Regions from separate parts of the Halomonas sp. AOP13-D3-9 genome, predicted to be linked through region 2. Evidence: predicted binding sites of a transcription regulator. Region 2 holds the regulator's gene; the other holds the start of a gene.
What was found. Region 2 encodes LexA, which represses DNA repair genes until DNA is damaged. Its sites were predicted from a motif close to TACTGTNTANNTANACAGTA; they were not measured.
Positions count from the first base shown of each region.

Region 1 (4,396 bases), on a different contig from region 2:
ACGGGGGAGCTGCCTCGTCATGGGGGTCGCTCGATTGTGGCGCACGGAGAAACGGGCCGGAATACCCTGGCCAGAGTTCGCTTTGCATCTCTTGTTCTGGCGTAACTTTAAAGTCATGCAACAGCTGATCGGCATCAGGCGCCTCATATCGACTACACATGTCTTCTCCCTCCAAGTGAATCGCATTGAGCTGTGTTGCTAGGGATAACTGGTGTATCCAGCGTAAGTTTAGCAAGTGTTCACCGAGTATTGGCTGGTCAAGGATGCGCTGGTGGACAAGGCTAATTCTGGTGGCACCCTGCTCAAAGTCTTCGCGGACGCCTAGGCCAAGGCAAAATCAGCTGCTCTCTGCTTGAGTTGGTGCTGATGTCATGATCGCCAGCTGTTAGCAGGCTTGGGTATGAACGCAAGTTCATCCAGCTTGGCTGCTAGCAGATGAATCATATTGAAGTTGCTCAATTCGCCAACGAATTCTGCAATCGCGTCCAGGGGCCTTGGAAGCTGTTCCAGTGTCATTAATGCAGGATCATCTGAGAGAACCTGGTAGTAACGAGCAGTATTCAGCAACTGCTCAGCACGCTGAAGAGCGACAACTGGCTGATATCCGAACTCCCTGAGGCAGCGCTCAATGGCTTGGATTGAGATCCAATAGCGGCTATGGATGCTCTCACGGGTATAGACGACGCCTAGCAAGGCCACGAGTTTCCACTCACAAGACGGCACCCCGAACATCCAGTCATATTCTGTGCGTGTTTCAACCGCGGTAGGAATGGCTTCCAGGTCCATTTTGTGAATATCTCGTTCGAGGTTGTGCCGGGCCATCGGCAAGCAGAACCGTGTTGATGTGGCCACCTTGCCAGACCTGGCATGAATACGCTGACAGGACGCGAAAAGTTCCATGGCGAGATGGCGCATCTCATGAAGATCGAGTTGCTGACGCTCTTGCTCCCAAGTTTTCTGTTGCCGATGCCGCTCGGCTTTAGCTTCGAGTTGACGTGCAACCTCGGCTTCGCGTCGTCGGTTTTCGGCCTGCTCGGTCGCTTTTTCTTTCGCCCGACGCTGCTCCTCCTCCCGTTGGCGTTTTAATTCAGCGTGTTTCTGTTCCTGAACTTTAAAATAAGCTTCCATCCGGGCATGTTGTTCACGTTGACGCTGCTCCTCTTGTTCCCTTGCGATATTCGCCTGTGCTATTCGTTTGTTGGCCTTCTCGATCTGCTGCTGGAGTCTTGGGCGTAGCTTTTCCTGCTCCGCTTCGATCTTGGGATTTACGATCCAGTAGGCCCGTTGATAGTTAAATACATGCTCTTCGAGATCGGCCGGTGTTAGATTCCGTGGTATGTCCCCCAGGTCGATTTCGATGCAGCGCTGGCCACGGGACTCAAGCCGCTGCTGCTTTTCCGCGTCGATGAAATGGGTTACGGCCACCTCGACTAGGATTTCTATCTGACCCAAGCTCACGATAAGGTCAGGGCGGATGTCCCCCAAGCTGAACTCAAGTTTTGTGTCATCCACCGGCTGCCGATCGTGGCCTGGGAAAATGACCTTAGATTCGGTGTGCTTGTAGCCAAGGCTATCCTTCGCCTCAAGTACCGCCTGAAGCAGAGGAATGGGTATTTCCTTTCGGTCTGCGATCAACTGCTTTGCGGCTAGATGTATTCCTGTTTCAGTGCCCCCAGCGCATGGTCGGGTCCCTCTGGCATGTGCGAAATAGTGACGGACAATATCCCCCATTCTCGCTTCAAGCGGTGTTCTGCATTCAGGACAGACACAGCCGCAACGGCCACCGCGTTCGGCCCTTGTGAGCTGGCTGATATGCACCAACCTGTTATTGCGTATGCCGTAAGGGATTTTTGCGCTGTTTTTCATGTAATTGCCACAAGAGAGGCCGTGCTGTGGGAGCGTGCTCGATAGCTCTACCCTGGTAAAGGGATTAGTCGGCGTGAATTACAGTGGGAAGCAAACCGCCTTGCTCGATAGTGGTGAGCTGTTGCATAAAGTAGTCGCCGTTAGTCAGGGGCTCAAAGAGGTCAGCTTCGAGATGAGTTGATCATTCGTCGTTATTGCAAAGCATTTCGCAATGATACCAACGTGGTCAGACGGGATCGCGGATATAAATCAACGATACAGTCACCTCGGCTTGGTTTACAGGTCTCTTCAAGAAGTAAGGCCAAAGCTGATAAAAAGCGATGACTACTTGCAGAGAGGTTTACTCTTCTTCGATACTGTACACAAATACAGTAAAAAGGAGGGGCTATGCTTTATACACCACGATTTGAAAGGCCAGCCTACGAAAGCGGTCAGCAGGCTGAGGCCATTGTCATATTGGGGCAGTCTTCTGACCGTTCACGCCATTTGCTCCCTTTGATGGCCGGTGAGGTCAGGGCTGGTTTCCCGATACATGCAGAGGCCGAGGTTGACCGCATCCTCGACCTTACCGATCACCTTATTCCACGTCCGAGCGCCACCTATTTCTGCCGTGCAAAGGGGGACAGCTTAGAAAAATTCCACATCCTGGATGGAGATTTGCTCATTGTTGATCGCTCGCTTGAGCCACTGGATGGTGACATTATCGTGGTGTGTCTGGATGGTGAGCTTACCTGCAAGAAACTTGGCAAATGGCAGAGCCAACCAGCGTTATTGTCAGGTAACCCCGCCTATCAGCCGATCGCTCTCAGTGGAACCGATTGCGAGACTTGGGGAGTCGTCATTCACAACGTTCATACGCATCGCCGCAGGGGGTGTGATGATTGGCCACTGTGATTGCAACAACTTTTACGTCAGCTGCTTTCGTGTCTTCATGCCGGAGCTACGCGGTCGCCCAGTCGGGGTCTTGGCGGGGGGTGGCGGATGTATCGTGGCGCGGTCAAATGAGTTGAAAGCCCTTGGCGTGCCTAATGGCTTGCCCGCCTTCCAGCTCTCCCCTGATGTCCGTCGACAGACAGTGCTGCTTAGCTCGGCCTATGCCCTGTTTGGCGAGATGTCGCGACGGGTTGTGTCCACCATGCAGGCCCATACCGGCCCAATATCGGTGTACTCAATTGACGAGCAATTCATTGACTTGTCAGGACTGTCTACCGATGAGCTGCAAGCGCATATAACTGAACTACGGCATGTGGTCCAGCGCTCGACCGGGATACCTGTGTCGATCGGGGTGGCGCCGTCTCGCACCCTCGCGAAGGTGGCCACCGGCATTGCCAAAAAGCAGCCTGCCTTCAAAGGGGTCTGTGTCCTTGAGGCTGATCATCCCGCTACACTTGGCCACCTGGAGCGCATGCACATAACCGACCTGTGGGGCGTGGCCAAGCGAACGGGTGAGAAGCTGGAGCGTATGCGTATCCGCACCGCATTGGATCTTCGCAACGCGGAGCCAAGGGAGATCCGCAAGGGCTTTGGAGTGGTGCTCGAGCGTACCGTTTGGGAGCTACGTGGGGTTGATGTGATCCGGCTTGATGACATCGACCATAAACGTCAGAACATCATGACCAGTCGCACTTTCGGGCAGGCAACCAGCAACATGGAGGATCTGCGCGAGGCGGTGCGATCGCATGCCCAGGCTGGCGCGGAGAAGGTGCGGCGCCAGCAGTCGGTGGCACAGGCCATCATGGTCTTTCTCTCGACACCAAGGTTCCGCAGTGATCTTCCTCAGGACTACCCCAGCCTTACCCTGCCACTGCCGATGCCAACAGATGATAGCCGGGTAATAGTAGCCGCGGCCCAGCGTGCCCTGGAGATGATCTATCGCCGAGGTTATCAGTACGCCAAGGCAGGCGTCATGATGGTTGACCTGGCCGACCGTGATGGGTTGCAGATCGATATGCTGGACACCCAGGAGACTGAAGAGAGGCGTCAGCAGTCGGCAAAGCTAATGGGGGTGATGGATGCGCTCAACCGTGAGTTTGGCCGCGGCGCGGTCACGCTTGGGGGCATGAGGAAGAACGAACGATGGAGGCAGAGGGATACACGGCAGACACCGCGGTTTCTGACCTCTTGGAATGAAATACCAGAAATTAAGATGGGGTGAGGCCTGGCAATCCAAGGCTCCTCCCCGAGGCTGCCTATTCGCGGCCCTTCTTCCTTGGCGGGGGGAGAAGTCGGCTCACGAGGCGTTCGGCGAATTCCTCTGCGTCTACTGGCAGCGTGCCCCCCTCCTCCTCGATCGCGTTGGCGATAGTGGCACGCATCATGTAGGCCTGGACGTGAGGAGGAACCGGGTAGGTGCCGGCCCGCCATTCGTAAAGCCTGTTGAGGCGGTACTTGCTCCCGAGGTCATGATTCAGGAGCGCCAGCGCCTCCGCGTGCCGGCGATCGCTTCCGCTAGTGGTGAACAGTAGCCAGCTTTCTACGATGTTGATGGGTCGACCTCACTGTACGGGTTATTGATCGCGAAACGTCTTGG
Region 1 covers NZ_JBQSYH010000023.1:4,067-8,462, reverse strand. The annotation lists gene ACT3UM_RS21140 (SOS response-associated peptidase) at 1-160, opposite strand, end outside; gene ACT3UM_RS21135 (competence protein CoiA family protein) at 370-1,866, opposite strand; gene ACT3UM_RS21130 (LexA family protein) at 2,254-2,760, shown strand; gene ACT3UM_RS21125 (Y-family DNA polymerase) at 2,744-4,021, shown strand; gene ACT3UM_RS21120 (hypothetical protein) at 4,374-4,396, opposite strand, start outside.
Region 1: ACT3UM_RS21130 (LexA family protein) is a predicted target of LexA. The motif match lies at 2,221-2,240, and genes of this name have one in related genera.

Region 2 (4,396 bases):
CAACATCCAATACCGGAGCGAAACTAAGATCCAGCCCGCAGGCGGCCATCTCCATCCCCAACAGCCAACCAGCGTCCTTGGCTAACGCCAGACCGTCTTCCGGGGAAGCGCGATAGCACTCGCCGATACGCGCCATGGCAGGCAGGCGTGTTAAGCCCTCTTTAATACGCTGAACGCGACCGCCCTCCTGATCCACTGCGAGCAGTAAATCAGCCCGCACGCGGCGAATATCGCTGCACAGCTGGCGCACCTGGTAGCCATTTTCGACATTGCGGGCAAATAGAATAACGCCCCCTACCGTCGGTTCCAGCAACAGGCGTTTTTCTGCCGCCGTCAATTTTGGGCCTTCAAGGTCAAGCATGACCGGGCCTAACGGTTGAGTCATCGTGATAGGTCCATGAAAAGGGGCGATGATTCTAGACGATCGTCTAGCGGTGTCAAAAACTTATCAATCAAAGGATTGCCGTCCGCCGTGCAACCAAACCGGGGTGCCCGGTAACGCGAGCGCAAAGAGGGTTAGCAAATCACTATTACGTAAACGAATGCAGCCGTGGGAGGCCGCAACGCCCATGGGTTCGTCAGGCGGTGTGCCGTGCAGGTATATATAGCGCCGTTGCGAGTCCACCTGACCGCCGCGGTTCACGCCCTTTTCTAATCCGCAAAGCCACAGAATGCGGGTCAAAATCCAGTCACGCTCTGGATGCGCTTCGGCTAGCGCGGATGAAAACGTCTCGCCTGTCCAGCGGCGGCCTCGAAACACTGCGTTGTCGGGCATATCACCGCCAATGGCGGCGCGCACATAGTGCCAGCCGTGGGGGGTTTTACCACTACCATTACGCTCCCCGACACCGGCGGCAGCGGATGAGATCGCACACTCATGGAGCACTTTCGGCCCTCGCCAGCAGCGCAGCAGCTGCTGGGTAGTATCAATCTCCAGCCAGATATTCTCAGCCGGGGGTAGCTCAGCTAGCGTAGGCGTTCGCATGTTTTCCTTCTTCTGGCTTGGCTTCTTCAAGGGCGAGCGGTAACGGTGCATTCATGGCCGCCACAACGACCGGCAGCAATCGCTTGACTAAATCACGTACTGAAACCTGTTCGTGATAATCTTTTTCAGCGATATCACGCAGTGCATCAAGGCCGGACAGGGTAAATATTACCGTGCCAAGCATAAAGTGTAGCCGCCAAAAGCGCTCCGCGTCAGGTAGGTCCGGCGTGGCTTGTCGCACCAGCTCGGTGAAGCGGGTAAACACATCGCCATACTCTTGCTGGATATAGCGCCTAAGATGCCCCTGTGCCTGGCTGTAGGCAAGGCCGAGCAAGCGCATAAACACTTTTAAACTATTGCGTTCAGCGGGCACTGCAAGAACGGTGGTTGCCATGGTTTCGAGCAGGGTTTCAAGCTCAATAACCCGCCCAGCATGCTGTCCTTCCAGCTCATCAAGGGCGGTGTGAAAACGCTGGGAGAAGGGATCCAAATAGCGGGCAAAGACGGCCTGAATCAAAGCTTTTTTGGAGCCAAAATGGTAATTCACAGCGGCTAAATTGACGCGCGCTTTGCTAGTGATGTTGCGCAGCGAAGTTTCGGCAAAACCCCGCTCTGCAAACAGCACCTCGGCAGTATCGAGTATACGGGTCACCGTATCAGATTGAGCCATGTCGCTCTCCAGGGAAACAGGTGTTTAAAACATAGCAAAATACTATGCCATAACCATGGCGGTCTCAACGCTTGATTTATTAACAAAATACAGCCCGTTAAATAAGCAGAAGCTTAGTTTCAAACGATTAGAAAAATTGCATAGACATCGAAGATAGCCACTGACAAGGCATATACTGGACAGAGGAACATACTGTATACTTAACCACTGATTGATTAAGTTGCCATTTAATTTGTTACTGTCTATTCACTATTTATGGAGTCTGGTATGTCGCGTCCGCTAACCGCTCGCCAACAGCACGTGTTCGATTTTATCGTTAAAACGATGGGCGAATTTGGCTACCCTCCTACCCGCGCCGAAATTGCCAAGGCGCTTGGCTTCCGCTCCCCCAACGCGGCCGAAGAGCACCTGCGCGCGCTGGAACGCAAAGGCGTTATTCGCATTATTCGCAACACTTCTCGCGGTATCCGCCTGCCCAACCAGGAACCGCAAGAAGTCATGGAGAGTGCTGCCACCGCCTTACCCGCAGCCAACGTTGAAACGCTGCCAACGGGCCTACCCGTGATCGGTGAAGTGGCCGCAGGCAGCCCCATTTTGGCCGCTGAACATATTGACCGTTACTGCCCGCTACCCGCCGAGTACTTTACCCCCAAAGCCGATTACTTGCTGCGCGTGCGCGGCCTTTCCATGAAGGACATTGGCATTTTGGAAGGCGATTTACTGGCAGTTCATCGCACCGATCGGGTTCGCGATGGCCAGATTGTGGTTGCCCGACTGGAGGATGAAGTAACGGTTAAACGCTTTAAACGCCAGGGCCACCAGGTAACGCTGTTTGCAGAGAACCCTGATTTTGCGCCCATTGAAATCGACCTGCGCTCCCAGTCGCTCGATATCGAAGGCGTCGGCGTTGGTGTGATTCGTGGCGGCAACGGCCAGGCACTCGGTTAGCCGCCGCCCCTAGCCACCCCTACTGTAGATCGATATAGCGGTGGTCATTGAAGGTGGCCACCCAATGAGGGTGATAAACCAGCATAATACTCAGCAGCATGCCGGTGATAAACGCCTCTGAAGGCATTAACAGCGGTAAGAAGCGCGCATACTCCTGGGCGAGATAAACCGCCTCAGGGTCAGTCCCCGCAACGATGATCAGCAGCACCGCTGCCAGCCCTCCTCCCAGCGTTGCCAGCGCCGCGCCAAAAAAGCCGCAGGCAAACAAAAACACCATCAGGTTATCCGGCAGGCGGCGATCTACCAGCCGCCATACCGCGCCAATGACGGCCGCCGGGACGACACCGGTAACCAGCACGTTTGCCCCCAGCAGCAGCCATTCATTGCGCCCAATTACCACCATGGCGATATTAATCAGCACGTTGCTAATCAGCGCCAATGGCGCTTTAAAAACGAGTGTCATTAAAACCGTGAAAACAAGGTGCAACGTTAGCCAATCAACCGCCTGCGCACGCAGCTGCCACATCAGCATCACCGCCAGCGTGGCGCCCAGCCAGCGGTGCTGAAGCGCGGTATCCGCTATTAACACCTGCCAGGGCCGCCCCCAAAGTGCCCACGCGATCACTGCTAACGAGAGTAGCCAGGTGAGCAGCAGCGCCCAGGGTGCTAATACACTTTGCGCAAACGACATGGCGGCCTCTCAGGTTGATGAGGGTTAACTAAAGACCACTGTCTTATTACCGTGGACCAGCACGCGATCCTCTAAGTGCCAGCGCAAACCGCGAGCAAGTACGGCTTTTTCAACGTCACGGCCAAAACGTACTAAGTCAGTGGGCGTATGGCAGTGGCTTACGCGATGAATATCCTGTTCGATGATGGGGCCTGCGTCGAGTTCCTCGGTCACGTAGTGGCAAGTAGCACCTATCAGCTTAACGCCCCGCTGGTATGCCTGGTGGTAGGGTTTTGCCCCGGCAAAGGAGGGCAAAAAGCTGTGATGAATATTGATCACTCTTCCCGCATAGCGCGCGCACAGCTCGGGGGGCAGTATTTGCATATAGCGCGCCAGCACCACGCAGTCAGCGCGAGCGCTATCGATTTCGGCCTGCACCTTGGCAAACGACGTTTGCTTATTATCCGGGTCTACCGGGACGTGGTGGTAAGGAATGCCGTACCACTCGGTCAGCGAACGCATATCGTCATGGTTGGAGATAACACCGACAATATCGCAATCCAGCTCACCCGCCTGCCAGCGGTAAAGTAGATCGACCAAGCAGTGTGACTCCCGCGACACCATCAGCACCACACGCCGACGCAGCTGGGTATCCACCAGGGACCACTGCATATTGAATTCGCTGGCCACCGGCTCGAACGCCGCGCGCAGGGCTTCCACCGACATACCGACCGAATCCGCCAGAATTTCGTAGCGCATAAAAAAGCAGCCGGTTTCTAAATCGGAGTGCTGGCTGGCTTCGGTAATGGAGCCGCCCTGCTGGGCAATAAAGCTCGATACCCGTGCAACAATCCCCACCCGGTCAGGACAGGAAACCACTAAACGATAATAATGAGACATGTGAGCTACTCTTGACCTATTGCTAAGTTAATTATGACAAACCAGCGGCTTAGGTCGCATAGTGTATCGGAAGGGCATGGAAGATTGTTAGCCGCCCCTGCCTTCCCGTATAGTTAAGTCACTACTTTTTAGGTTTTTCATAACAGATGCATTCACCACGCGTTCAAATTCGTCCCCGTCGTCGTCCACCGCTGCGCATGTTGCCGCTGGGGGGATGCGGTGA
Region 2 covers NZ_JBQSYH010000011.1:38,520-42,915, forward strand. The annotation lists gene nagZ (beta-N-acetylhexosaminidase) at 1-385, opposite strand, end outside; gene ACT3UM_RS13370 (L,D-transpeptidase family protein) at 449-985, opposite strand; gene ACT3UM_RS13375 (TetR/AcrR family transcriptional regulator) at 963-1,655, opposite strand; gene lexA (transcriptional repressor LexA) at 1,923-2,603, shown strand; gene ACT3UM_RS13385 (energy-coupling factor ABC transporter permease) at 2,623-3,294, opposite strand; gene purU (formyltetrahydrofolate deformylase) at 3,319-4,173, opposite strand.